4 regions of the Streptomyces sp. NPDC047974 genome follow, and region 1 is predicted to be linked to each of the others. Evidence: riboswitches for the same ligand, from Rfam matches in the RefSeq annotation. Region 1 holds a riboswitch; each other region holds the start of a gene.

Region 1 (6,909 bases):
GAAGACCTGGCGCAGGGCGGCCAGCGTCTCCGGGTCCGGCTTCTCCCACATGCCGCGCGACTCCGCCTCCAGGAGGCGCTCGGCGATGCCGTGCAGGGCCCAGGGGTTGGCCTCCTTGAGGAAGGCCTGGTTGGTCTCGTCGAGGACGTACTCCTGGGTGAGCTTGTCGTACATCCAGTCGGCGACGACACCGGTCGTGGCGTCGTAGCCGAAGAGGTAGTCGACGGTCGCCGCCAGCTCGAAGGCGCCCTTGTAGCCGTGGCGCCGCATCGCCTCGATCCAGCGCGGGTTGACCACGCGGGCCCGGAAGACCCGGGAGGTCTCCTCGACCAGCGTGCGCGTGCGGACGGTCTCCGGGCGGGTCGAGTCGCCGATGTACGCCTCGGGGGCCGTGCCCCGCAGCGCGCGGACGGTCGCCACCATGCCGCCGTGGTACTGGAAGTAGTCGTCCGAGTCGGCGATGTCGTGCTCGCGGGTGTCCGTGTTCTTCGCGGCGACCGCGATCCGCTTGTACGCGGTCTCCATCTCCGCGCGCGCCGGCCGGCCTTCGAGCCCGCGCCCGTACGCGTACCCGCCCCACACCGTGTACACCTCGGCGAGGTCCGCGTCGGTGCGCCAGTCCCGCGAGTCGATCAGCTGGAGGATGCCCGCGCCGTACGTGCCCGGCCGCGAGCCGAAGATGCGGGTCGTGGCGCGGCGCTCGTCGCCGTGCTCGGCGAGGTCGGCCTGGGTGTGGGCGCGGACGTAGTTCTCCGAGTCCGGCTCGTCCAGGCCCGCGACCAGCCGGACGGCGTCGTCGAGGAGGCCGATGACGTGCGGGAACGCGTCCCGGAAGAAGCCGGAGATGCGCAGCGTGACGTCGACGCGCGGGCGGCCCAGCTCCTCCGGCGGGATCGGCTCCAGGCCGTTGACGCGGCGCGAGGCCTCGTCCCACAGCGGGCGGACGCCCAGCAGCGCCAGCGCCTCGGCGACGTCGTCGCCGGCGGTGCGCATCGCGCTCGTCCCCCACAGGGAGAGGCCCACCGAGGTCGGCCACGCGCCGTTGTCCTCGCGGTAGCGGGTCAGCAGCGAGTCCGCGAGCGCCTGCCCGGTCTCCCAGGCGAGCCGGGACGGCACGGCCTTCGGGTCGACGGAGTAGAAGTTCCGGCCGGTCGGCAGCACGTTGACCAGGCCGCGCAGCGGCGAGCCGGACGGCCCGGCGGGCACGAAGCCGCCGTTCAGGGCGTGCACGGCGTGCGTCAGCTCGTCGGTGGTGGCGGCGAGACGCGGCACGACCTGCTCGCAGGCGAAACGGAGCACGGGCACGACCCGCGCCACCGCCCGGGGGTACCAGTCGCCGCCCATCGGCGCGGGCCCCAGGGCCGCCTGGGCGGCGGCCTCGACGGCGTCCACCGACCAGCCGGCGGCCTCCATCGTCTCGACGGCCGTCCGGGCCATCGCCTCGTACCGGTCGGTCTCGGACCGCTGCCGGGCGGCCTCGTCCAGGCCGAGCGCCTCGCGCAGACCGGGCAGCGCCTGCGTGCCGCCCCAGATCTGGCGGGCGCGGAGGATGGAGAGGACCAGGTTGACCCGCTCCGGGCCGGTGGGCGCGCCGCCGAGGACGTGCAGGCCGTCACGGATCTGGGCGTCCTTGACCTCGCACAGCCAGCCGTCGACGTGCAGCAGGAAGTCGTCGAAGCCGTCGTCCTCCGGGCGCTCCTGGAGCCCGAGGTCGTGGTCGAGCTTGGCGGCCTGGATGAGGGTCCAGATCTGGGCGCGGATCGCCGGCAGCTTCGCCGGGTCCATGGAGGAGATCTGCGCGTACTCGTCGAGGAGCTGCTCCAGGCGCGCGATGTCGCCGTACGAGTCGGCGCGGGCCATCGGCGGCACGAGGTGGTCGACGAGGGTGGCGTGGACGCGGCGCTTGGCCTGGGTGCCCTCGCCCGGGTCGTTGACGAGGAACGGGTAGACCAGCGGCAGGTCGCCGAGGGCCGCGTCCGGGCCGCAGGCGGCGGACAGGCCGGCGTTCTTGCCCGGCAGCCACTCCAGGTTGCCGTGCTTGCCGAGGTGGACCATCGCGTCGGCGCCGAAGCCGCCGTCCTCCGCGCGGGCCGCGATCCAGCGGTAGGCGGCCAGGTAGTGGTGGGAGGGCGGCAGGTCGGGGTCGTGGTAGATCGCGATCGGGTTCTCGCCGAAGCCGCGCGGCGGCTGGATGAGGACCAGCAGGTTCCCGCGGCGCAGGGCGGCGAGGACGATGTCGCCCTCCGGGTTCCGGGACCGGTCGAGGAACATCTCGCCGGGCGCGGGGCCCCAGTGCTCCTCGACCTGCTCGCGCAGCTCGGCCGGGAGTTCGGCGTACCAGCGCTTGTAGTCGGCGGCCGGGATGCGGACCGGGTTCTTCGCCAGCTGCTCCTCGGTGAGCCAGTCCTGGTCGTGGCCGCCGGCCTCGATGAGGGCGTGGATCAGCTCGTCGCCGTCGCCGGAGACCAGGCCCGGGAGGTCGGCCTCGGGCCCGAAGTCGTACCCCTCCTCGATCAGCCGGCGCAGCAGGGCGACGGCGGAGGCGGGGGTGGCGAGGCCGACGGCGTTGCCGATGCGGGAGTGCTTGGTCGGGTACGCGGAGAGGACGAGGGCCAGCCGCTTCTCCGGGTTCGGGATGTGCCGGAGACGGGCGTGGCGGACGGCGATGCCGGCGACGCGGGCGGCGCGCTCGGCGTCGGCGACGTACGCGGGCAGGCCGTCGGCGTCGATCTCCTTGAAGGAGAACGGGACGGTGATGAGCCGGCCGTCGAACTCGGGGACGGCGACCTGGCTGGCCGCGTCCAGCGGCGACAGGCCCTCGTCGTTCTCCTCCCAGTTCGCCCGCGAGCCGGTCAGGCACAGCGCTTGGAGGACGGGCACGTCGAGCGCGGCGAGCGCGCCCGCGTCCCACGCCTCCTCGTCGCCGCCGGCCTGCGCCGCGGCCGGCTTGGTGCCGCCGGCGGCGAGGACGGTGGTGACGATGGCGTCGGCGCCGCGGAGCTCGGCGAGCAGCTCCTCCTCGGGGGCCCGCAGCGAGGCCACGTACAGCGGGAGCGCGCGGGCCCCGGCGTCCTCGATCGCTTCGCAGAGGGCGCCGACGAAGGCGGTGTTCCCGCTCATGTGGTGGGCGCGGTAGTAGAGCACGGCGACCGTCGGGCCCTCGGTGACGCGGGCGGTGCGCTCCAGCGGGCCCCAGGTGGGGGCGGCCGCCGGGGCCTCGAAGCCGTGGCCGGTGAGGAGGACGGTGTCGGAGAGGAAGCGGGCCAGCTGCTCCAGGTTGGCGGGGCCGCCGTGCGCGAGGTAGGCGTGCGCCTCGGTGGCGACGCCGACCGGCACCGTGGAGGCACCCATCAGCTGGGCGTCGGGGGCCTGTTCGCCGCTGAGGACGACGACCGGCTTCCCGGTGGCGAGGATCGCGTCGAGCCCCTCCTGCCAGGAGCGGACGCCGCCGAGGAGGCGGACGACGACGAGCTCGGCGCCGTCGAGGAGGCCTTCGAGGTCGCCGAGCGGGAGACGGGAGGGGTTGGCGAAGCGGTACTCCACCGGCCCCCCGGCCGCACGGGCGCTGAGCAGGTCGGTGTCGGAGTGCGACAGCAGCAGGAGCATGGCGAGGCTCAGGCCTTCCTCGGGGTTGTCCGCGCCCCGGGTGGTCGTGGGTCGGCGGGGAGTTCCTGACTCACCCGTACCGATGGCCGGTACGGGCTCACAGTGGCGGGACCGCGCCGGATTCTCACCGGGCTTCCTCCCCGGGGCCCTGGGACCCCATGCCGATCTGCATAGTAAGGCGTGGCGTCGGCGGGCCGGAGGGGGCCCGAGAGTCGGCCGGATCACACTCGGTGGCCGCCCGGTTCCCCGTGGGTATGCTCGCCGCCATGCCGCCGACCCCGCCCCCCTCGCCCGAACCGGGCGAAGCGCCGACAAGGGACCGTGGCGACGCGTGCCCCGGGGCGCTCCGGCTGCACGCCGCCGCCGACGGGCTCCTCGCCCGACTCCGCCTGCCCGCCGGACGCTTGACGTCACGTCAGGTCATGGTCCTGGCCGACGCGGCGGAGTCGCTGGGCGACGGCAGCCTCTCCGTCACCTCGCGCGGCAACGCCGAGCTGCGCGGCCTGCGCGACGGCTGCGGCGCCGGTCTCGCCGCGCTCCTCGCCGACGCGGGCCTGCTGCCCTCCCCCACCCACGAGCGGGTCCGCAACATCGTGGCCTCCCCGGCCGCCGGCCTCGACGGACTCGGCCACGCCGACGTGCAGTTGTGGGCCCGCGCCCTGGACGCCGCGCTCTGCGCGGAGCCCCGCGCGGCGGCCCTCTCCGGCCGCTTCCTCTTCGCCCTCGACGACGGCCGCGGCGACGTCGCGGGCCTCGGCGGCGATGTGACCTTGATCGCAGCACCGGACGGCGCCGCGTTCCTGACGGCGGGCACCGAAACCTTCCGCCTGCCGGGCGCCGGAGCCGGCGGAGCCGGGCACGCGGCAGCAGCCGGGTCCGCCGCCGGAACAGCCGGAACCGCCGTCCGCGCCGCCCTGGCCTGCGCCCTCGCCTTCCTCGACGCCGCCGAGGCCGCCGGCACCGGGGCGTGGCGCCCGCGCGAGCTGCCCGGCGCGCACCTCCCGGACTGGGCCCGCGCCCTGGCCCGCGCGGCGATCACCGCGGAGCCCGTGCCCTCCTTCGCCCCTCCCCCGGCGGCCCTCCCGCCCGCACCCGGTCCGCTCGGCGACCACGCCCTGCACGTCCTCGCCCCCCTCGGCCGGCTGACCGCCGGGCAGCTGCGGGCGCTCGGCGCGGGCGCGGACGAGGTGCGGCTCACCCCCTGGCGCGGGGTCGTCGTGGCGGGCCCGGCCCCGGACCTGCTCCCCGCCCTCGCCGCGCACGGCCTGGTCACCGGCCCGGCCGACCCCCGCACCGGCGTCACCGCCTGCACCGGCACGCCCGGCTGCGCCAAGTCCCTCGCCGACGTGCGGGCGGACGCGGCGCGCGCGCCCGGCGGGCCGCTGCCCGTGCACTACTCCGGCTGCGCGCGCCGCTGCGGACATCCGCACGGCACCCGGATCGAGGTCACCGCCCTCGGCCCCGACACGTATCTGCTGGACGGCGTCCCCGTCCCCCGTACCGCCCTGGCCGAGGCCGTCGCGGCGGCCCGTACGACACCGATGGAGAGCTGAGGATGTACGAGTACGAGAAGGACGGCGCCGAGATCTACCGCCGCTCCTTCGCCACGATCCGCGCCGAGGCCGACCTCGGCGGGCTGCCCGACGACCTCGCCACGGTCGTCGTCCGCATGATCCACGCCTGCGGCATGACGGACCTCGTCCGGGACGTCGCGTACTCCCCCGGGGTCGTCGCGAGCGCCCGCGCCGCGCTCCGGGCGGGCGCCCCCATCCTCTGCGACGCGCAGATGGTCGCCTCCGGCGTCACCCGCAAGCGGCTGCCCGCCGACAACGAGGTGCTGTGCGCGCTCTCCGACCCGGCCGTGCCCGCGCTCGCCGCCGAGCTCGGCACCACCCGCTCGGCCGCCGCCCTCGAACTGTGGCGGGACCGCCTCGAAGGCTCCGTCGTCGCCATCGGCAACGCCCCCACCGCCCTCTTCCACCTCCTGGAGATGATCGCGAACGGCGCGCCGAAGCCGGCCGCCGTCCTCGGCATCCCCGTCGGCTTCATCGGCGCCGCCGAGTCCAAGGACGCCCTCGCCGCCAACGAGCTCGGCCTCGACCACCTGGTGGTCCGCGGCCGGCGCGGCGGCAGCGCCATCACCGCCGCCGCCCTCAACGCCCTCGCGCACGAACCGGAGATCCAGCAGTGACCGTTGTGAAGGGCAAGCTGTACGGGGTCGGCCTCGGCCCCGGCGACCCGGAGCTGCTCACCCTCGCCGCCGTGAAGGCGATCGCCGAGGCCGATGTCATCGCCTACCACTCGGCCCGCCACGGCCGCTCGATAGCGCGCTCCATCGCCGCCGGCCACCTGCGCGAGGACCACATCGAGGAGCGGCTCGTGTACCCGCTCACCGTGGAGACCACCGACCACCCCGGCGGCTACCGGGGCGCGCTCGACGACTTCTACGAGGAGGCCGCGGCCCGGCTCGCCGCCCACCTCGACGCGGGCCGCACGGTCGCCGTCCTCGCCGAGGGCGACCCGCTGTTCTACGGCTCCTACCAGCACATGCACAAGCGGCTCGCGGACCGGTACGACACCACCGTCATCCCCGGCGTCACCTCCGTCAGCGCCGCCGCCGCCCGGCTCGGCGAGCCGCTGTGCGAGGCCGAGGAGGTCCTCACGATCATCCCCGGCACCCTGCCGGAGGACGAGCTGGCGGCCCGCCTCGCGGGCACCGACTCGGCGGTCGTCATGAAGCTCGGCCGCACCTTCCCCACCGTGCGGCGCGCCCTGGAGCGGGCCGGCCGCCTGGAGGACGCGCGCTATGTGGAGCGGGCGTTCATGGCGGGCGAGCGGACGGAGCAGCTGGCCGAGGTGGACCCGTCGACGGTCCCGTACTTCTCGGTGGCCGTGCTGCCCTCCCGCATCGACCGGGAGAACCCCGTCCGGGAGACGGGCGAGGTCACGGTCGTCGGCACCGGTCCGGCCGGCGCCCCCTGGCTGACCCCCGAGTCGCGCGGCGCGCTCGTCAACGCCGACGTGCTCGTCGGCTACACCACCTACCTCGACCGGGTGCCGGTCCTGCGCCCCGGCCAGATCCGGCACGGCTCCGACAACAAGGTCGAGTCGGAGCGCGCCGAGTTCGCCCTCGACCTGGCCCGCCGCGGCCACCGGGTCGCGGTCGTCTCCGGCGGCGACCCCGGCGTCTTCGCCATGGCGACGGCCGTCCTGGAGGTCGCCTGCGAGCCGGCCTACGCGGACGTGCCCGTACGGGTCCTCCCCGGCGTGACCGCCGCCAACGCCGCGGCCGCGGCGGCCGGC
Region 2 (6,909 bases), on a different contig from region 1:
CCCCCGAGGTCCTGGAACAGGTCCTCCTCCCCCGGCCCGTCCCCGGCCCGGGCCGGATCCTCGTCGCCGTCCGCGCCGCCGGCGTCAACCCGACCGACTGGAAGCACCGCGCCGCGGGCCTCTTCCTCGACCGGCTGCCGCTCGTCCTCGGCTGGGACGTGTCCGGCGTGGTCGAGGCCGTCGGCTTCGGCGTCACCCTGTTCAAGCCGGGCGACGAGGTCTTCGGGATGCTGCCCTACCCGCACGGGGTGGGCTCCCACGCCGAGTACGTGACGGGCCCGGCCCGCGCCTTCGCCGCCAAGCCCGCCGGCATCGACCACGTGCAGGCCGGCGCCCTGCCGCTCGCCGCCCTCACCGCGTACCAGGCGCTCGTCGACACCGCCGGCGTGCGCTCCGGGCAGCGCGTCCTGATCCACGCCGCCGCCGGCGGGGTCGGCCACCTCGCCGTCCAGATCGCGAAGGCCCGCGGCGCGTACGTCATCGGCACCGCCAGCGCGCCCAAGCACGAGTTCGTCCGCTCGATCGGCGCGGACGAGGTGATCGACTACCGCACCACCGACTTCCGCGACGCCGTCCGGGACGTCGACATGGTGCTCGACCCGCTCTCCGGCGACACCCGCGCCCGCTCCCTCGACGTCCTGCGCCCCGGCGGCGTCCTCGTCTCGATCCTGCCGGGAGGCGACCCCGACGAGGCCGCGAAGGCCGCGGCCCGCGGGGTCCGCGTGGAGTCCCTCCTCGTCGAGGCGGACCACACCGGCATGAACGCCGTCGCGGAACTGGCCGCCTCCGGCGCCCTGCGCGCCCACATCGAGGCCGTCTTCCCGCTCGCCGAGGCGGCCAAGGCACACGCCCTCGGCGAGACGGACCGCACGACCGGCAAGATCGTGCTGACCGTCCCGTAACGGCCGCGGGGATCTTCTAGGCTGGGGCCCATGCGGGTACTCGTCGCGGGCGCCACCGGCGCCGTGGGCCGTCAGCTCGTCCCTCGCCTGGAGGCGGCGGGGCACGAGGTCGTGGGCATCTCCCGGCGCGGTCCGCGCCCGGTGGACGTGCTGGACGCCGGAGCCGTCCTACGGGCGGTGGCCGAGGCCGCGCCCGACGCGGTGGTGCACCAACTCACCGATCTCGGCGGGGCAAACGGCGCCGCGAACGACCGGGTGCGCGTCGAGGGGACACGCAACCTCGTGGACGCGGCCCGGGCGGCGGGCGTCGGCCGCGTCGTCGCGCAGTCGATCAGCTGGGCGTACGCGCCCGGCGACGCGCCCGCCGACGAGTCCGTACCGCTCGACGCGACGCGGGAGCAGCCCCGGGCCCGGATCGTCGCCGGAGTGCGGGCGCTGGAGGCCACGGTGGCCGAACTCCCGACGGCCGTCGTCCTGCGGTACGGGATCCTCTACGGTCCGGGCACCTGGTACGCGCCCGGCGGCGCGGTGGCGGCCGCCCTCGCCGGGGACACCGGGGCCCGCTTCCTGGGCAGCACGGCCGCCGACGCGTCGGTGAGCTCCTTCGTGCACGTCGCGGACGCGGCGGACGCCGCCGTACGAGCCCTGTCCTGGCCCTCCGGCACGTACAACGTCGTGGACGACGAGCCGGCCCCCGCGCACGCCTGGCTGCCGCTGCTCGCGCGGGCACTGGGGGTGCCCGCGCCGGAACGGACCGCGGGCCGGACGCCCTGGGCCCGAGGGGCGCTCAACACCCGGGCCCGCGGTCTCGGTTGGGCTCCCGCCCGGCCGTCCTGGCGGACCGGCTTCGCGGACCAGGGCGACGCGTAGGCCCTCGCCCCCCGGGCGCCCACGGCTCCGGACACCCGGGCCCCGCCACGACGGCGGCGCGCAGTCGCCCCTTCGAGGACGCCCGGTCGTCGGGCACGCCGGGAGACTACGGAGCGTCCGGCCGGACGGGCAGGCACTCGGCGAGCAGGGCGACGATGTCACTCCAGGCCCGCTGTGCGTGCCGCGGGTGATAGCCGACGCCGGGACGCACGGTGTGGTCGACCGGCGGGTGGTGGAAGGCGTGCAGGGCCCCTCCGTAGACCACGAGGCGCCAGTCGACGCCCGCGGCCTCCATCTCCGCGGCGAACGCGTCCCGTTGGGCGGGCGGCATGATCGGGTCTTCCGAGCCGACCCCGGCCCATACCGGGCAGCGAATGCGGGCCGCCTCGCCCGGCCGGCCCGTGATCAGTCCGTTGACCGTCCCGATCGCGCGCAGGTCGACGCCGTCACGGCCGAGTTCGAGGGCGACCGCGCCGCCCGTGCCGTAGCCGACGGCGGCGATCCGGTCGGGGTCCGTCCGTGGTTCGGCACGCAGCACGTCGAGCGCGGCGTGACCGATTCCCCGCATCCGGTCGGGGTCGGCGAGCAGCGGCATGCACCGGGCCAGCATCTCCTCCGGATCGCCCAGATAGCGTCCACCGTGGAGGTCGAAGGCCAGCGCCACGTACCCCAGCTCGGCCAGGGCCTCGGCCCGGCGGCGCTCGACGTCGCCGAGCCCCACCCCCTCGGGTCCGATCAGGACCGCGGGCCGGCGCCCGGCGCCGGCCGGGAGCGCGAGGTGTCCGATCATCGTCAGGTCGTCGGCCGGGTAGGCGACCGTGCGCGTGGTGACCGTCGTCATGTGGCTTGACGGTAATGACCGTTGCGCCCGTTCGGGGGCGTGTTCACCGACGGCAGACAGCGGTCCGTCGGGTCGGGCCCGCGGTGCCGCCCGGGCGCCGGCGGGTGGCTCATGTCACGTCCCACGGGTCGGACATCCGCCGACGGCCGGTGGGGCGGACCCGTAGGGTGGCCCGTGCAGCTGGTTCGCCCCGCACGCCATGCGGGCGCGTCGCAAGAGGGAACCCGGTGGGAATCCGGGACTGCCCCGCAGCGGTGAGCGGGAACGACCGCCGTCATACGCACTGGACCCGACATACCGGGTCTGGGAAGCGACGGCCAGTAGGTGTCCTCCACGAGGAGGGCGTGCCCGCGAGTCCGAAGACCTGCCCGTTGCCCGCACGCGGACCGTTCCGCGCGCGGCCATCCGGTGACCTCGAGGGCGGGTCGGCGCACATATCGGACGGGCGACCGTGCCATGCCGCACCCGCGTACCGTCCGGTCCGTCGCCCCTTCGCGTCCTCGTCCGGTCCCCGGATCTCAGGGATTCATCTCGCGAAGGAGATCTCCGTGACCACGAAGTCCGCAGTCGCGGCAGCACGGGCCACCGTGTACGGCTACCCCCGCCAGGGACGGAACCGCGAACTCAAGAAGGCGATCGAGGGCTACTGGAAGGGCCGGGTCACCGCCGACGCCCTCCGCGCCACCGCCGCCGAGCTCAGGAGTGCGCACTGGCGGCAGCTGGCCGGAGCCGGCATCCACGAAGTGCCCACCGGTGACTTCTCGTACTACGACCACGTCCTCGACACCACGCTCATGGTCGGCGCCGTCCCCGCGCGCCACCGGGAGGCCGTCCACGCCGACGCCCTCGCCGGCTACTTCGCGATGGCCCGCGGCACGCAGGACGTCGCCCCGCTGGAGATGACCAAGTGGTTCGACACGAACTACCACTACCTCGTGCCGGAGTTGGGCCCCGACACGGTCTTCGCGGCGGACTCGGCGAAGCAGGTCACCGAGCTGAAGGAGGCCCTCGCCCTCGGGCTGACGGCCCGCCCCGTGCTGGTCGGTCCGGTCACGTACCTGCTGCTGGCCAAGCCGGCCCCCGGTGTGGCGGCGGACTTCGAGCCCCTGACCCTCCTGGACCGCCTGCTGCCCGTCTACGCCGAGGTCCTCGCCGATCTGAGGGCCGCCGGCGCCGAGTGGGTCCAGCTCGACGAGCCCGCCCTGGTCCAGGACCGCACCCCCGCCGAACTCGACGCCGCCGCCCGCGCCTATCGCGACCTCGGCACCCTCACCGACCGGCCCAGGCTGCTCGTCGCCTCCTACTTCGACCGGCTCGGCGACGCCCTGCCCGTGCTCGCCAAGGCACCGGTCGACGGGCTCGCACTGGACTTCACCGGCCCGGCCGCCGCCAACCTCGACGCGCTGGCCGCCGCGGGCGGCCTCCCCGGCAAGCGGCTGGTCGCCGGCGTGGTCGACGGCCGCAACATCTGGATCAACGACCTGCACCGGTCCCTCACCACCCTGGGCACCCTCCTCGGACTCGCCGGCCAGGTCGACGTCGCCGCCTCGTGCTCCCTGCTCCACGTACCGCTCGACGCGGCGGCCGAGAAGGACGTCGACCCGCAGATCCGGCGCTGGCTGGCCTTCGCGAAGCAGAAGACCTGCGAGATCACGACGCTCGCCACGGGCCTGGCCCGGGGCACCGACGCGATCACCGGCGAGCTGGCGGCCAACCGCGCCGCCCTCGCGTCCCGCGCCAACTCGCCGATCACCCGCGACCCGGCCGTGCGCGCCCGCGCCGAGGCCGTCACCGAGGCGGACGCCCGCCGTCCCCAGCCGTACGCGGAGCGGGCCGCCGCCCAGCGGGCCCACCTCGACCTGCCCCTGCTGCCGACCACCACCATCGGCTCCTTCCCGCAGACCGCCGAACTGCGCGCCGCCCGCGCCGACCTGCGCGCCGGACGCATCGACGCCGCCGGCTACGAGGAGCGCATCCGGGCGGAGATCCGGGACGTGATCTCCTTCCAGGAGAAGACCGGGCTCGACGTGCTGGTGCACGGCGAGCCCGAACGCAACGACATGGTGCAGTACTTCGCCGAGCGGCTCGACGGCTACCTCGCCACGCGGCACGGCTGGGTCCAGTCGTACGGCACCCGCTACGTCCGCCCGCCGATCCTCGCCGGCGACGTGTCCCGCCCGGCGCCGATGACGGTGCGCTGGACCACGTACGCCCAGTCCCTCACCGGCAAGCCGGTCAAGGGCATGCTCACCGGCCCGGTCACCATGCTCGCCTGGTCCTTCGTCCGCGACGACCAGCCCCTCGCCGACACCGCCCGTCAGGTGGCCCTCGCCCTGCGCGACGAGGTGGACGACCTGGAGGCCGCCGGGACGTCGGTGATCCAGGTCGACGAACCCGCGCTGCGCGAGACCCTGCCTCTGCGCCGCGCCGACCACCCGGACTACCTCGCCTGGGCCACGGCGGCGTTCCGCCTCAGCACCGGCGGCGTGCGGCCGGACACCCAGGTCCACACCCACATGTGCTACGCCGAGTTCGGCGACATCGTCCAGGCCATCGACGACCTCGACGCCGACGTCATCAGCCTGGAGGCCGCCCGCTCCCACATGCGGGTCGCCCACGAGCTCGCCGCCCACGGCTATCCGCGCGAGGCCGGTCCCGGCGTCTGGGACATCCACTCCCCGCGTGTTCCTTCCGCGGAGGAGGCCACGGCCCTCCTCCGAGAGGGACTCGCGGCGATCCCCGCCGAGCGGCTCTGGGTCAACCCCGACTGCGGCCTGAAGACCCGCGGCTGGGCCGAGACCCGCGCCTCGCTGGAGCACCTCGTGGCGGCGGCCCGTGCCCTCCGCGACCGGCTGCCGCCCTCCTGACCCGCGACCGGTAGCCTCCGGCCTCCCCCCGGCCCGGACCGGGCCGGGGAGGCCGGAGGCGTCGTCCGTGCCCGCGCGCCGACACCCCTGGCACGCGGCGCAGCCCCGCCGCGACTCGCGAAGGAGAGTTGACGTGGCCGATGCCACCGCCACCGGCCCCGCCCCCGTGTCCCGTCCGGTCAAGACGCCGGACGACTCCCGGGTGGCCCTCGCCCACATCATGAGCGAGCACGACACCAACCTCTACGGCACCATCCACGGCGGTGTGGTGATGAAGCTCATCGACGACGCCGCCGCGGCGGCGGCCGGGCGTCACGCCGACGGCCCCGCCGTCACCGTCTCGGTCGACCGCATGACCTTCCTCTCCCCCGTCCGCGCCGGGGACCTGCTCAGCGTCCAGGCGGGACTCGAACGCGCCGGCCGCACGTCCATGACGGTCGGCGTGCGGGTCACCGCCGAGCGGTGGAACAGCACCGGCCCCGCCACCGAGGTCGCCACGGCGTTCCTGACCTTCGTCGCCGTCGGCGCCGACGGGTCCCCTCGCCCCGTCCCGGCGCTCGACGTGTCCCTGCCCGGCGTGAGCTGAGCTTCGTCAGCCCTGGCCGGTGGGACGCAGTTCGCGTTCGAGCGCGGCCAGGGCGAACGCGTGCGGGGAGGCGTGCTGCCAGCGGGAGCGTCCGAACATCACGTCCTCGGAGAGCCCGCTCAGCATGGCCACCGCCCGGACGGTGAACTCGGGGAGGTCCACGTCGGCGAAGTGCCCGAGGTCACGGCCCTCGCGCACGATCGCCTCCAGGCGCTCGTCCCAGCCGTCGAGCAGTTCGGTGAGGACGCGCCGGCCCGCTTCGTCGTGGCGCTGCGCGAGCACCTGCGTCCACAGCGCGTACCGTTCGTCGTCCGCGTCGCGGGGCAGGTAGAAGCGGACGAACAGGTCCAGCTTCTCGGCGGGGGAAGCGGCCTGGTCGAGGGCCTGCCGGAGCCGGTCCCAGAGATCCGCCTGGCTCCATGCGAGGACTTCGAGCAGGAGCCGGTCCTTCTTGCCGAAGTGGTACAGGATGTGCCCGGTGCTCATGCCGGCCCGCTCGGCGATGTCCGACATCCGCAGGGCAGCCGTGCCCTTCTCGGCGATGACGCCGATGGCGGCCCGCATGGCCCGCCCCCGTGCCTCGTCCCCGCTGCGCTGACGCTTCCTGTCGGTCGGGACCCGGGCCGCGGGCCGCGAGGGCCCGGTCTCTGACGTCGGCATGAGCTCACTTTCCAGGTCCGGAGATCCAGGGGCCCAGTCTAGGTTCCGAAAACCTAGACTCATAGTCTAGATTGAAAATCTAGTCAGTGCGATGGGGTGTGTGACGACCGGCTGTGCGCGGTCGCCCCGACGGCCGCCGGGCCCGCCTGCCCTACTCACCCCCCGGGAGACACCCTCATGACA
Region 3 (6,909 bases), on a different contig from region 1:
GACGACGACCTCGTCGTAGCCGTCGAGGTCGGCGGCGGAGACGTGCGTGCCGAGGCGGACGTCGATGGAGTGCTCGGCGAGCTGGACGCGGAAGTAGCGGAGGGTCTCGTCGAACTCCTCCTTGCCGGGGACCCGCTTGGCGACGTTCAGCTGGCCGCCGATCTCGGAGGCGGCGTCGAAGAGGGTGACGGTGTGGCCGCGCTCGGCCGCCGAGACGGCGCAGGAGAGGCCGGCCGGGCCGGCGCCGACGACGGCGATCCGCTTGGCGAGGCGGGTGGGGGAGAGGACCAGCTCGGTCTCGTGGCAGGCGCGCGGGTTGACCAGGCAGGAGGTGATCTTGAGGTTGAAGGTGTGGTCGAGGCAGGCCTGGTTGCAGCCGATGCAGGTGTTGATGGTCTCGGCCCGGCCGGCGGCGGCCTTGTTCACGAAGGCGGGGTCGGCGAGGAAGGGGCGGGCGAGCGAGACGAGGTCGGCGCGGCCGTCGGCGAGGATCTCCTCCGCGACCTCGGGGGTGTTGATGCGGTTGGAGGTGACGAGCGGCACGGAGACCGAGCCCATCAGCTTCTTCGTCACCCAGGTGTAGGCGCCGCGCGGCACGGAGGTGGCGATGGTGGGGATGCGGGCCTCGTGCCAGCCGATGCCGGTGTTGATGATGGTGGCGCCGGCCGCCTCGATCTCCTGGGCGAGCCGGACGACCTCCTCCAGGGTGGAGCCGCCGGGGACGAGGTCCAGCATGGAGAGCCGGTAGACGATGATGAAGTCGGTGCCGACCCGCTCGCGGATCCGGCGGACGATCTCCAGCGGGAAGCGGACGCGGTTCTCGTAGGAGCCGCCCCAGCGGTCGGTGCGGTGGTTGGTGGCGGCGGCGATGAACTCGTTGACGAGGTAGCCCTCGGAGCCCATGACCTCGACGCCGTCGTAACCGGCCTCCCGGGCGAGCTCGGCGCAGCGGGCGTAGTCCTCGACGGTCTGCTCGACCTCGGCGTCGGTCAGCTCGTTCGGCACGAAGGGGCTGATGGGTGCCTGGATCGCGCTCGGCGCGACGAGGCCGGGGTGGTAGGCGTACCGGCCGAAGTGCAGGATCTGCATCGCGATCCTGCCCCCCTCGGCGTGCACGGCGTCGGTGATCAGCCGGTGCTCGGCCACCTCCTCGCCGGTGGTGAGCTTGGCGCCGCCGTCCCACGGCCGGCCGGCCTCGTTGGGCGCGATGCCGCCGGTGACGATGAGACCGGCGCCGCCCCGCGCCCGCTCGGCGTAGAAGGCGGCCATCCGCTCGAAGCCGTGCTCGGTCTCCTCCAGGCCGACGTGCATCGACCCCATGATCACCCGGTTGGGCAGGGTGGTGAAGCCGAGGTCGAGCGGGCTGAGCAGATGCGGGTACGGGGTCGTCGCGGTCACGGGGCGCCTCCTCGCGCAGGGATCGTCGGATCCTGTTGTAGGCGACGCGAGGGAGCTTATGCAACTAGTTGCACAAGCTCGGGGGTGTGATGGTTACTACTCGGTAGACCGTGGCCGGAAGACGCCGTCGTGTGCTCAGTCGGTGAGGAAGGCCCCCGCGCGGCACGGACGGCAGACGAAGACGTACCCCAGCTGCCCTCCGAGGTTCATCGAGGTCCGCGCCTCGAACCCCTCCTCCAGATGCGCCGCGAACTCCATCGCCCCGGCGCAGGAGGGGCAGTCGGGCCGGCGGTCGTCGGGCAGGTAGGAAGGCTCCCCGCCGAGCGAGCCGAGCACCTCGCGCTGCTTCCCGAACCGCTCGTCGGGCTCCCGCCGCCACCCGGCACGGGCCACGTCGTACGCGTCGGGGTCGAGGTCGCCGTCGGGCTCCAGCTCCTCCGGAGCGAGCGTCACCACCTCCGAGCGGATCGCCGAGGTGACCGGCAGCAGCGTCAGCCCCGTCTCCGGCACGGCCACCGGCAGCAGCCCCTCCCGGGGGAAGAGGTGCACCCGGTTCGCGCCCGCGGTCGCGTCCCAGGTCTCGCAGCCCCCGGGGTCGTTCTGGCACACGAACACGGACAGGACGCCGTCCTCGACCGGGAGATGGGCGAAGAACCGCAGCGGCTCCCCGCAGCAGGAGCCGCACACCGGCCAGTCGAAGCCCGCCGGAGCCAGCGGAAGGCCGCCGGTGCGCGGGACGTCGGCGTCGGCCGGCGCGGGACCGTCGTAGATCATCAGCTCTGTCTGCATGGGCAGAGACTAAGGGGGGCCACCGACAGGGCCGGGCGAACCCCTTGAGGAGGACGGCGTCCTGGGCCCGGACGCCGTCCGCCGGGGGCGCTCAGCGCACCCGGTCCAGCAGCAGGTCCAGGTCCTCCGCCGTCCGCGGCGCCGGTACGCCCTCCGGCAGCAGCCCCTGCGCCCGCAGCAGCCGGCCCACCGAGACCGCCCACGGGCGCCGCAGCCGGGCCGCGTCCAGCAGCGCGTCGTCCGCCAGCAGCTCGGCCGGCGCGCCGGTGCGCAGCCCGGCGGGGGAGAGGACCGCGGCCTCGTCGGCCCAGCGCAGCGCCAGGTCCACGTCGTGCGTGGCCATGACCACCGTCGTACCCGCAGCCCGCAGCCGCTCCAGGGTCTCCAGGAGCCGCTCCTGACCGTGCGGATCGAGACCGGCCGTCGGCTCGTCCATGATCAGGACCCGGGGGCGCATCGCCACCGCGCCCGCGATCGCCGCCCGCTTCCGCTGCCCGTAGGACAGCAGGTGCGTCGGCCGGTCCGCGAGCGCCGTGATGTCCAGCGCCTCCAGCGCCTCCGCCACCCGGAGCCGTACCTCGTCCTCCGGCAGCCCCAGGTTCATCGGCCCGAAGGACACGTCCTGCGCCACCGAGGCGGCGAAGAGCTGGTCGTCCGGGTCCTGCACCACCAGCTGCACCGAGGTCCGCAGCCGGGTCAGCCCCTTCCGGTCGTACGCCACCTCGGCGCCGTCCAGGAGCAGCGCCCCGCTCCCGCACCGCAGCCCGCCGCTCAGGAGCCGCAGCAGCGTCGTCTTCCCGCCGCCGTTGCGCCCGAGCAGCGCGACCGCCCGCCCCTCGTGCACGGCGAACCCGACATCCGTGAGGACGGCGGGGCCGTCCTCGTACGCGAAACCCGCGCCGACCAGCTCCACGACCGGGGTGGGGGTCGTCATGGCAGAAGCCTTTCCAGTACGAGGGTGAGGGCGACGAGCCCCGCGAGGAGGCCGCCCGTCGCCACGAGGAACGGGCGGGAGACGGGCGCCTCGGGCAGCAGGACCCGCAGGGTGCCGTCGTAGCCGCGCCCGGCGAGTCCGGTCTGGAGCCGCTGCGCCCGGTCGAAGGCCCGGACGAACGAGGTCGCGCCGAGCCCCGCCATCGAGCGCCACACCGCGGCCCGGGTCGTCGCCCCGAGCCGCGCCGCCTGCGCCTGCCGCACCTTGCTCTGCGCGTCGAGCAGCAGGAAGACGATCCGGTACATCACCAGGGCCACGTCCACCACCGGCGCCGGCACCCCGGCCCTCACGAGCCGCGGCAGCACGTCCGACACCGGCGTGGTGAAGGCGAACAGGAGCACGCCCAGCGAGGCCGACGCCGTCCGCAGCAACAGCTCGCCCGCGTGCACCGGACCGTCCGGCGCCCAGGCGACGGGACCACCGGGCCCGCCCACCGAGAACAGCAGCGGAACGGCTCCCGTGACGCAGAAGCCCAGCGGGATCCGGAAGGCCCGCCACAGCTGCCGGCCCGGCACACCGGCCGGACCGAGCAGCACGGCGAGGGTCGCCGCGGCGACCAGGAGCGCCCCCGGCCACGGCGGCAGGCAGACCGCGCACAGCGTCAGACCGAAACCGAGCAGGGCCTTCTCCGCCGGATGGCGGCGGCGCCAGCGACTGCTGTGCGCCGCCGCGTCGATCGGCAGCATCGGCGGCTACGCGCCCTTGTCCGCGCCCTGGGCGGGCACGGTGCCCTCGGCGCGGGCCGCCGCCCGCTCCTCGCCCTGCCGCCGGCCGCGCCGCAGCCCGAAGTAGTACGCGAGGACACCGGCGCCCAGCGCCGCCTGGAGCGAGAACAGCGCCGACTCGATCTCGCCGGACGGCGGCTCGTACAGCGGCGAGAACCACGGCTCGTAGTCCGGCTCGATCTCCGTGATCGCCGTCTCCGCCTCGGCGTCGGCGCCGGTGAACGGCTCCTCCTTGTGGTCGCCGAGCCCCAGCGCCAGCGGCAGCACGGCCAGCGCCGCCACCAGCAGGAGCAGCAGACCGTTGATCTTCGTGTTCCTGCTCATCACGCCGTCGCCTCCTCGCGCCGCTCCGCCTTCTTCGGCGCGGCGAGCACGCCGAGCCGCAGCAGATCGCCCTTGCTGGACTGGGTGAGCAACCGCATGACCAGGACGGTCAGCAGCCCCTCGCTCACCGCGAGCGGAATCTGCGTCACCGCGAAGATCCCGCCGAACTTGGCGAGCGAGCCCGCCACGCCGCTGCCCGGGTCGGGGAAGGCGAGGGCCAGCTGGACGCTGGTCACGCAGTAGGTGGAGAGGTCGGCGACGAACGCGCCGAAGAACACCGCCACCATCAGCGGCGCCCCGGACCGCCGGACCAGCAGATAGGTGCCGTATCCGGCCCACGGACCGACGATCGCCATCGAGAAGACGTTCGCGCCCAGCGTGGTCAGCCCGCCGTGGGCGAGCAGCAGGGCCTGGAACAGCAGGGTGATCGTGCCGAGCACCGCCATGATCGGTGGCCGGAACAGGATGGCGCCCAGCCCCGTACCCGTAGGGTGGGAGCAACTGCCGGTCACCGAGGGCAGCTTGAGTGCGGACAGGACGAAGGTGAAGGCGCCGGAGGCGCCGAGCAGCAGGGTGGACTCGGGGTTGGCGCGCACCTCGCGGGTGAGCGCGCGGACGCCGTGGACGACGAACGGAGCCGATGCGACGCCCCAGGCGGCCGCGTGGACGGGGGGCAGATACCCCTCGGCGATATGCATGATCGGGAGACCCTCTCCAGCACCTCGTGGATGGACAACGCGCCCTGGCCGGTCTCCTGGCTGACGGTAGTGCCGCCCGACTCCGCCTTCCCACCCCGCGACGGTCTCCCGCGGCGGAGCAGTGGCTTCCCCGAAGGGACGGAGCCGGACCTCCCGATCACAGTGGCGAGGGCCGCACCGGTACTGCACCGGTTTCCCGAACACCAAGGCCCTGTGACATTAGTGTGTTGACCTGCTTCATCACAATGCGGGGTCGGTCACTCGCGCTCCGAAGCACCCGGCCGGGGCGCCGCCGCCCCCCGTGCTCAGCCCTGCGCCCGCACCGACAGCTCCTGCCAGTCCGCCCAGGTCCTGAGCCGGTCGGCGTAGACCTGCGGCAGCATCTCGTTTCCCTGGGTGCCGAGGAAGACGCGCAGCGGCGGCTCGTCCGCGTCGACGACCTCCAGCAGCGCCCGCCCGGCGGCGGCCGGGTCGCCCAGGTCCAGCGTCGCGACGAACGCGCCGAGCGCCTCGCGGGCGCCGTCGTACGCCGGGATCGGCTCCGAGTGGACGGCCGACTCCCCACCCCAGTCGGTGGCGTACGCGCCCGGCTCGATCAGCGTGACCTGGATGCCGAGGTCCGCCACCTCCTGCGCCAGCGACTCGGTCAGCCCCTCCAGCGCCCACTTCGAGGCGTGGTAGCCGCCGACCAGCGGCCAGGCCGCGACGCCACCGGTGGAGGAGATCTGCACGATGTGGCCGCCGCCCTGCTCGCGCAGGTGCGGCAGCGCGGCCTGGGTCACCCACAGGGCGCCGAACAGGTTGGTCTCCAGCTGGTCGCGCAGCGCCCGCTCGGTCAGCTCCTCCACGGCGCCGAACAGGCCGTACCCGGCGTTGTTGACGACCACGTCGAGCCGGCCGAAGTGCTCCCTGGCCCGCCCGACGGCCGCGAACACCGCGTCCTTGTCGGTCACGTCCAGGGTCAGGGCGAGCACGGCGTCGCCGTACCGCCCGGACAGGTCGGAGAGGTTCCCCGCGTCGCGGGCGGTGGCGGCGACCCGGTCGCCGCGGTCCAGGGCGGCCTCGACGAACCGCCGGCCGAAGCCGCGCGACGAACCGGTGACGAACCAGACCTTGCTCATGGGTTTCTCCCTCGCGTCAGGGGCCGCACGGGGGTGCGGCCGGGCCGTCGTGGACGTCGGCCCGCGCTCCACACTAGGAAGCCCTCGCCGGACGCTCCATGACGAAAGCTCTCCTCTTTTTGCCCGTACGTCTCATCCGCTGCGACGCAAGGTGGCTCCTCGCCTACGCTCACGGCCATGGACGTACTCGCCGACATCATGGCCGCGACCCGCTTCACCGGCGTGCTGCTCAACCAGCTGCGCTCCGGCCGGCCCGACTGGGGCTGCGGGATCGCGCCCCTGCCCACCGCGGGCTTCCACCTGGTCGCCGAGGGCGTCTGCTGGCTGCGCGTGCCCGGCCGGGCGCCCCTGCGGCTCGTGCCCGGCGACCTGGTGCTGCTGCCGCACGGCGACCCGCACGAGCTGACGGGTTCTCCGGAAGCGGTCGCCGTGGCCTACCCGGACCTGGAGGCGGCCCATCCGCCGGGCCGCGAAGGCGTCGTCGACCTCGGCGGCGACGGCCCGGTCGTACGCGTCGTGTGCGGCAAGTTCGCCTACGAGGGCGTCACCGGACGGCACCCCGTCCTGGCCGCCCTGCCCCGGGTCGTCCACCTCCCCGGCATGAGCGCCGACCCCGAACTCCAGGCCACCGTACGGCTGATCGCGGCCGAGACCACCCGCCGGCGCCCCGGGGCCCAGGCCCTCGCGACGCGGCTCACCGACGTGCTGTTCGTGCAGGCGGTCCGCGCCTGGCTGGAGCGCGGCGCCGACGGCGAACCGGGCGAGCCGTCCTGGCTGACGGCCCTGCGCGACCCGCGGATCGGGACCTCGCTCTCCCTGATGCACGAGGAGCCGCAGCGCGCGTGGACGGTGGAGGGCCT
Region 4 (6,909 bases), on a different contig from region 1:
GAGACGTCCTCGACGAGGCGGCGGGCACCGGCGGTCAGGGTGACGCCGTCGACGACGAGTTCGGTGGCGGTCATGCCCTTCCCCGTTCGGTGGTCCCGCGGGCGTCGCGGCGCATCAGCCACAGGAAGAACGGTCCGCCGCACAAGGCCGTGAGCACACCGACGGGGATCTCCGCCGGCGCGGCGACGACGCGCGCGGCGATGTCGGCCCAGACGAGGAAGACCGCTCCGCCGAGCGCCGCGGTCGGCAGGACGCGGCGGTGGTCGCCGCCTACGGCGAGGCGGACGATGTGCGGCAGCATCAGGCCGACGAAGCCGATCGGTCCGCACGCCGCGACGAGGACGCCGGTGACGAGGGACAGCAGGACGAACATGCGGGCGCGGAAGCGGGCCACGTCCAGGCCCATCGTGGTCGCCGCCTCCTCGCCGGCGAGCAGCAGGTTCAGATGGCGCGCCTGCACGAGGAGGACGGAGATCCCCAGCAGCAGGGCGGCGCCGGGCAGCCACAACGTCCCCCAGCCGACGCCGCCGAGGCCGCCGAGGGTCCAGGCGAGGACCGCGCGGGCCTCGTTGCCCCGGTCGGTGGTGAGCAGCAGCAGGTCCAGTACGGCGGTGAGCACCGCGGCGATGGCCACGCCGGACAGGACCAGCCGTGCCGAGGTGATCCTGCCGCCGGTGCGGGCCGTGGCGTAGACGAGCAGCAGCGCGCCGAGCGCGCCCGCGAACGCGGCGACCGACAGCGACACCGGCCCGAACAGGGTGACCCCGAACACGATCACCACCACGGCGCCCAGGGACGCCCCGGAGGAGACCCCGAGCAGGTAGGGCTCGGCGAGCGGGTTGCGGATCAGGGCCTGCAGGGCCGTGCCCACGACCGCGAGTCCGGCGCCGGCCACGGCGCCGAGCAGGACGCGGGGCGCGCGGACGTCCAGCACGATGGTCTCGCGCGCCCGCGACCAGTCCTGTTCCACCCAGTCGGCGCCCAGCGCGTGCGTCACGATGCCCCACACCTGGCCGGGCGGCACGTGGACCGAGCCGATCGCCAGGCCCGCCATGGCGGAGGCCACCAGCAGGACGGCCAGGACCACGAGGACGACGGAGAGACGGGCCGACCGGGCGGGCCCGGCCCGCCCGTCGTCCCGTTTCCCCGGTCGCACGGCCCGCCCGGGGGCGGCGTCGGTGACCGGGGCCGTCACCGGAAGCTCTCGGGCCGGATGCCACGGGCCAGATCGTCCACCGCGTACGCGGACCGCACGCCGACGAGGGTGGCGGTCAACGGCAGGACGACGAACCGCTTGTTCCTGATGGCGGGCACGTCCTTCAGAGCGGGCTGGGCGAGCAGGAACTCCTTCTTCTGCTCGACGCTTCCGGCGCCCGCGTAGTCGTAGATCGCGACGACCTCCGGCCGGCGTTCGACGACCTGCTCCCAGGAGACGTCGCCGAAGACGTCGTCGAGGTCGGCGAAGACGTTCGTGCCACCGGCCAGCCGGATCAGTTCGGTGCCGAGGCTCTTGCCGCCCGCGGTGAAGGCGGCCTTGTCACCGCTGTCGTACACGAAGACGGGCACCGGGGGCTCGCCCTCGACGGCGGTGGAGGCCTTCGCGACCCGCGCCCGGAGGTCGGAGACCAGCTTGTCCGCGCGGTCGGACACGCCGAAGATCGCGCCGACGGTACGGATCTCCTCGTACGTGTCCTCCATCGTCACCCGCTTCTTCCCGCAGTACTCGCGGTTCAGGTGGGTGTCGACGCCCGCGTCCCGGAACGCCTTGCGGGAGCGGCCCGCCTTCTCGTCGAAGGCGCTGCCGTAGCCGCCGTACACGAGGTCCGGTTCGGCGTCCAGGACGGTCTCGAAGGACGGCTCCCTCTCCGCCAGTTCGGGGATCGACTCGTAGTCCTTCCGTAGTTCGGGCAGGACGGCGGAGTCGGGGAAGGCGGTGCCGACCATGCGGTCCTTCAGCCCCAGGGCGAGCATGAGCTCCGCCGGATGCTGGTGGATGGTGACGACGCGGGCGGGCGCCTTGTCGTACGTGGTCTTCACACCGCAGTTGTCGATGGTGACGGGAAAGCCTCCGCCCGACGGGGACGTGGCCTTCGTGTCCTGGGCCGCGTCCTGCGACGCGCCGCAGCCGGCGGTCAGCAGAGCCGCCGACAGGGCGACGGCCGTGGCCGCGGCGCGCAGGGCACGGCGTCGGCGGGCAGGGGTGAACAGCAGAGAACGGTCGTACAAGTGAAGCCTCCTGGGGAGTCCGCGCTCCTCGGATCGGGCCCGCGACAGGCCAGTGTCCTGACTCCCGGATCGACGCTCCCCTTGCCTTCCCACGCACGGCGCAGTGGCATGCCGAAGGGTGCACTCCCCGGTCACAGTGGCGGGACCGTGCCGGAATCGCACCGGCTTCCTGTCTCCCGTCGCGGTGATGACCTGTTGATCCTACGATCCACCGCGCCCGCGTCAAAAGGGCGTGCGAACTCGGCCGCACGCCCCTCGTGAGCGAACGCCGACCGCCCCGGTGCTCCGCCCTCTGCCGCCCCGCTCCGGAACACCCCTGCTGATGCGGCGGCCAGGTCAGGCGGCGCCCCCCGACGTGGTGGGGGTGGACGCGTCCCCCTTGGGCAAGGTCCTCTGGATCGGCTTCTGTTCGCCGCGCCCGCGGGAACGGCCCGCCGCTCCGGTCACCGCCGACAGGGCTGCGTCCTCCCGCCCGCTGCGGTGGCTACCGGTGTGCGGTGAGCGTGTCGGTCAGGGAGCGGGGACCGGGCCGCCGGGCCGGAAGCGCTCCACCCCGACGACGTGCCGCACCTTGACCGGGCGGACGATGACCGCGACTCGCCGTTCCCCCGGCATGAGCCACTCGTAGCGCTCGCCGCCGAGGTACTTGCGGGCCAGCCGGTCCATCCGCTCGCGCGCTTCCTCGCCCTCGATGAAGCGGGACACCACGCCGTTGATCTGCACCCGGTCGAAGGGATCGGTGGCGTCCGCGTGCGAGAGGTAGACGCGGGGGTCGCGGCGCAGGTTCTCCTCCTTCACCCGGCCCACCGACGTGTTGAACATCAGCTCGCCCTCCCCCTCCAGATCCACCCACATCGGGCTGACCTGCGGAGCCCCGTCGGCGAACACCGTGCCGACGTACCAGATGTTGGGGGCCTGCAGACGGGCGCGGACGGTCTCGTCGAAGGTCGCGGTCATCCGGGGAGAGTACAACCTGGCTCGGGAAGACCACCTGGGGAATCGCGGATTGCGGCACTCGTGGTCACGGCCGACACGTCCCTCGATCCCCCGAGGGCGGCGATCAGGCGTGAGGAGACCCCACTGCCTCGCGCCTTCCAGGCAGGTGCTCAGCGTCCGATCGGACGGCTCACCGACCCTCGCGACGCGGATCTCTGGCGCGGCCAAGCGGCTCTTCCTTCGAGGTCAGGATGATCGAGCCCTCCTCATGGGTCGCGGCGTCGTCGAGGCCGATGCGGCGAGCTGGCCACCCGCACCGCCTCCGATGAGTGCACGAACGGAGCCACCCACTCGGCGAATCGGCACGGAGGGGCTGACATCGGCGTCGTGCGTCGAACACCGACCTCGTCCACCCGTGTGTGTCCTAGGATCCGCGTGAGCAGATCGTGACGGAGCGCAATACGTGAGTGCCAGGCGGGGGTTGGGGCGTTGTCGTCGGTGGATGTGGTGAGGGAGTCGGCCAGGGCCGGCCGGGTCGTGCTGTTCGAGGAGTCCGCGCGGGACGGTGCGCAGGCCAAGACCTTGATGAGTGCCGGTTTCCGGGTCCGGCTGGCCCGCGAGCAAGGCGCGGTGTTCGGGGCGGACGGGCCCCGGCACGTGGTGTTCGCGGCCGGCTTCCCCTCCGTGTGCGGGCAGGAGTTCGAGGCGACGCGGCAGGTCGCGTGGGAGGCGCAGGGCTCGGTGAGCCCGTCCGCGATCTGCCGGGGCACGGTGGCGGACGTGCGGCTGGCCCTGGGTGCGGTGCGGGGCGCGGCGCACGCGCGGGTCATGGTGATCGTGGCCGCCTCCGAGGCGACCGCCCGCGCCCTGGTGCACAGCGGCGCCCGAGATGCCCTGCGCCAGGGTCTGGACGTGGTCAAGGAAGCGGTGGACCTGGCGGACGGGATCGCGGTGGACGTGTGCCTGGTCGACGCGCCCCGCGCGGACCACGGCCTGGTCGCCGAGTACGCCGGGGCGATGACGGCCCAGGGGGCGGCCACGATCGTGCTGGCCGACACGGTCGGCGACCTGCTGCCCGGCCAGACCCGGACCCTGTTCCAGCGGGTCGCGGCCGACGCGGGGCCCGAGGCGGTCCTGGTCTCGCACCTGCACAACGACCTCGGCCTGGGCCTGGCCAACACCCTGGCCGCCCTGGAGAGCGGAGTACGGGTGGCGGCGTGCTCGTGGCTGGGCATGGCCGAACGCAGCGGCATGACCGCCACCGAGCAGCTGCTCTTCCTGCTCGCCCACGACCGGGCCAAGGCCGAGCAAGTCCTCGGCGCCGACTGCGAACCGTGGTGGACCCAGCCGGACCTGACCCGGCTGCCGGCGATCGCGCAGATGGTGTCCGACGAGACCGGAGTCCCGCTCACCGTCACCACTCCCATCGTGGGCACCGGCGTCGCCACCATCTCCACCGGCACCCCCTTCACCCACCCCGGGACCTTCCAGCCCTACGACCCCCAGCAGCATCTCGGGCTGTCACCGACCGTGGTCCTCACCCACCTCGCCAGCCGGCGCGTGCTGAGCGCTGTCGCCGAGCGACTGGGCCACCGACTCGACCCGGTCCAGACCGGCATCGCCCTGACCTGGGTCAAGGACCGCGCCTACCGCCTGAACCAAGCCGTCATCCCCGATGCCGACTTCGCCGCCTACCTCGACGGCCTGACCGCCACCACGCCCCGACCCTGAACGGACCCGCCCCCATGCCGGCCACCGCCCCGCTCGACACCAGCGCCGCCGCACACGCCCTTGCCACCGGACGAGCCGCCGTCCTGCCCAACCCCAGTCCCCTCACCTACGTCGTCACCGCCACCACCCCCCAGGCCGTCAACGATGCCAAAGGCCGCCCCACCGGCCAGGAAGTCGCCCTGTGGGTCCACGACGACACCACCTGGACCGACCTCGCCACCCACCTGGACCTGACACCGACCGCCCGGCGCGCCGCGACCACCCTGCTGCGCGACCACCTGGTCACCCTCCTCGTGCCCACGCGCAACGACACACCGCCACCGGCCTGGACCACCCCCGCCCTACGCGACGGACACCTCCTCCTCTTCGGTGCCCGGTGGCAACCTCTCACCCCGCTGCTCGACCGCTTCCCGCACCTGTACGTCAGCAGCGCCAACCGCACCGGACACGCCCCGGCCGCCACCGCCCCCGAGGCAACGGCCATGTTCGGACCCGACATCCCCGTCACCGACGCCGACACCCTGCGCAACACCGACACCCCCCAGGCCGCCACCACCATGCTGCGCATCACCCGCGACGGAGACCTGGCCCACATCCGCCACGGAGCGCAGGACCAGGCCCACGGCAGCGACCCGAGCCGCTACCTGGAACACCTCCGCGAGGCGACAGCCCACTGAGAACCCGGGGCCCGCGAGCACCTCGCGGACCGGCCGCATCCCCGGTTTCAGCGCGTTCAGACGTCGGAGTGCGTGGCGGCCGGCTCCTTCGGCAGGTCCGGGGGAGCGGACGAGGGGGAGGCGGCCGGAGACGTACCCGGGTGGCCGGCCGCAGTGTTCCGGGGGGCCTCGGATGCGCGGGCGAGGGCGTGGTGTCGGAGGTCTCCGAACAACTGCATCGTGGTGGCGGCCAGGACGTCGTTCTTGTCGATGGTCCGACGGGCCCCCGCGCGGACGGTCAGGGCCTGGAGAGAACGGTCGAGGGGAAGGGGCCCGACCGGTTCGCCCGGCGTCACCAGGGTGACCGAACCGAAGCGCTTCACCCCGCCCTCGCGGACGACCATGGCCGCGTCGCGGGCGAGGTCCGTCAGGAACACGCTGGCGATTCCGTCCAGGTCGCGGACCATCGCGGGGACGGCCGTCACCCCCCGGCTCGACAGCAGCCTCTTGATCCCGGTCTCGAACCTGTGGGCGCCGACCACGGCACTCGGTCTGCGCGACCTGCGGCGTCGGGGAGGAACCACGACGGCGCCCTCGGCGTCGTGTACGTCTCCGGTCAGGCCCTTGAACGTCGGGCTGTGCTCGTACCACGCCGTTCCCACCTCCACCTCGACGTTCCGGTCGATCGCCGAGACGAGGTCCGCGGGTGTCAGCTTTCTCCTGGCCTCTTCCGCCGCCGCTTTCCTCGCGCCGTCGATGATCTCCGCCAGCACCGTCCCGGTCACCGACGCGGCGGCCCACGCGGCCGACCGTGAGACGTGCATCGGGGTCACGTCCCTGAACACCGCTTTGACGAGAGAAGGCCTGAACGGCGGGACGTCCGTGTGCGACGCGTGCCCGGGACTGCGGCGCTCGGGACTGCCGTGCTCGGGACTGCCGTGCTCAGGGTGTGCGGGCTGTGCGGTCATCAGAAGGATCGCTCCCTGCTGTCGAGGTATCGGCCTCCTCCACTTCACCACGCAGCGGCAGGAGCCGGTGATCCGGTGTCGAGAAAACCCGTTGGCGGACCACGACGGCCGCTGCTACCTTTTCGGAGGCCGTGCGAGAGAACGAGGAGGTGGTACCCGTGAACGTATCGACGTGGGTGCTCTCCTCCGGGGTCACGGTCGGGCGATAGGTCGTCCGGGAGCGCCGTTCCATGGCACTCCTGAAGGAAACGACCATGCGCATCACTTCCCGACAGCTCCTCGATGACGGCGTCCTCGAGCGCGAGTTCACCCTCGGTGAGATTCCCGGCATCCTGTGGACGCCCGCATCGGCATCCGCGTCCGCCCCCGTGCCGCTGATCCTGATCAGCCCC

Evidence for each region. A riboswitch is a leader RNA that binds a small molecule or an ion and turns the genes downstream of it on or off. The one in region 1 is predicted to bind cobalamin.
Region 2: it holds a riboswitch for cobalamin, as region 1 does, so the genes downstream of both, metE (5-methyltetrahydropteroyltriglutamate--homocysteine S-methyltransferase) here and cobN (cobaltochelatase subunit CobN) in region 1, are expected to answer to the same signal.
Region 3: it holds a riboswitch for cobalamin, as region 1 does, so the genes downstream of both, AB0E19_RS25405 (energy-coupling factor ABC transporter permease) here and cobN (cobaltochelatase subunit CobN) in region 1, are expected to answer to the same signal.
Region 4: it holds a riboswitch for cobalamin, as region 1 does, so the genes downstream of both, AB0E19_RS00310 (ABC transporter substrate-binding protein) here and cobN (cobaltochelatase subunit CobN) in region 1, are expected to answer to the same signal.

What each region holds. Positions count from the first base shown of each region.
Region 1 is NZ_JBEZNU010000022.1:87,914-94,822, forward strand. It holds gene cobN (cobaltochelatase subunit CobN) at 1-3,606, opposite strand, end outside; cobalamin riboswitch at 3,646-3,781, opposite strand; gene AB0E19_RS27460 (cobalamin biosynthesis protein CobG) at 3,861-5,159, shown strand; gene AB0E19_RS27465 (precorrin-8X methylmutase) at 5,162-5,797, shown strand; gene AB0E19_RS27470 (precorrin-2 C(20)-methyltransferase) at 5,803-6,909, shown strand, end outside.
Region 2 is NZ_JBEZNU010000016.1:143,627-150,535, reverse strand. It holds gene AB0E19_RS23350 (NADP-dependent oxidoreductase) at 1-902, shown strand, start outside; gene AB0E19_RS23345 (NAD(P)-dependent oxidoreductase) at 933-1,772, shown strand; gene AB0E19_RS23340 (dienelactone hydrolase family protein) at 1,879-2,613, opposite strand; cobalamin riboswitch at 2,828-2,979, shown strand; gene metE (5-methyltetrahydropteroyltriglutamate--homocysteine S-methyltransferase) at 3,162-5,480, shown strand; partial or broken gene AB0E19_RS23330 (acyl-CoA thioesterase) at 5,701-6,039, shown strand; gene AB0E19_RS23325 (TetR/AcrR family transcriptional regulator) at 6,073-6,726, opposite strand; gene AB0E19_RS23320 (amidase) at 6,904-6,909, shown strand, end outside.
Region 3 is NZ_JBEZNU010000019.1:81,188-88,096, forward strand. It holds gene AB0E19_RS25380 (NADPH-dependent 2,4-dienoyl-CoA reductase) at 1-1,398, opposite strand, end outside; gene AB0E19_RS25385 (hypothetical protein) at 1,534-2,187, opposite strand; gene AB0E19_RS25390 (ATP-binding cassette domain-containing protein) at 2,279-3,121, opposite strand; gene cbiQ (cobalt ECF transporter T component CbiQ) at 3,118-3,867, opposite strand; gene AB0E19_RS25400 (energy-coupling factor ABC transporter substrate-binding protein) at 3,874-4,230, opposite strand; gene AB0E19_RS25405 (energy-coupling factor ABC transporter permease) at 4,230-4,928, opposite strand; cobalamin riboswitch at 4,957-5,179, opposite strand; gene AB0E19_RS25410 (SDR family NAD(P)-dependent oxidoreductase) at 5,234-6,049, opposite strand; gene AB0E19_RS25415 (AraC family transcriptional regulator) at 6,227-6,909, shown strand, end outside.
Region 4 is NZ_JBEZNU010000001.1:59,752-66,660, reverse strand. It holds gene AB0E19_RS00320 (ABC transporter ATP-binding protein) at 1-74, opposite strand, end outside; gene AB0E19_RS00315 (iron ABC transporter permease) at 71-1,156, opposite strand; gene AB0E19_RS00310 (ABC transporter substrate-binding protein) at 1,192-2,208, opposite strand; cobalamin riboswitch at 2,256-2,437, opposite strand; gene AB0E19_RS00305 (TIGR03618 family F420-dependent PPOX class oxidoreductase) at 2,737-3,183, opposite strand; gene AB0E19_RS00300 (2-isopropylmalate synthase) at 3,670-4,893, shown strand; gene AB0E19_RS00295 (hypothetical protein) at 4,908-5,570, shown strand; gene AB0E19_RS00290 (hypothetical protein) at 5,627-6,373, opposite strand; gene AB0E19_RS00285 (alpha/beta hydrolase) at 6,772-6,909, shown strand, end outside.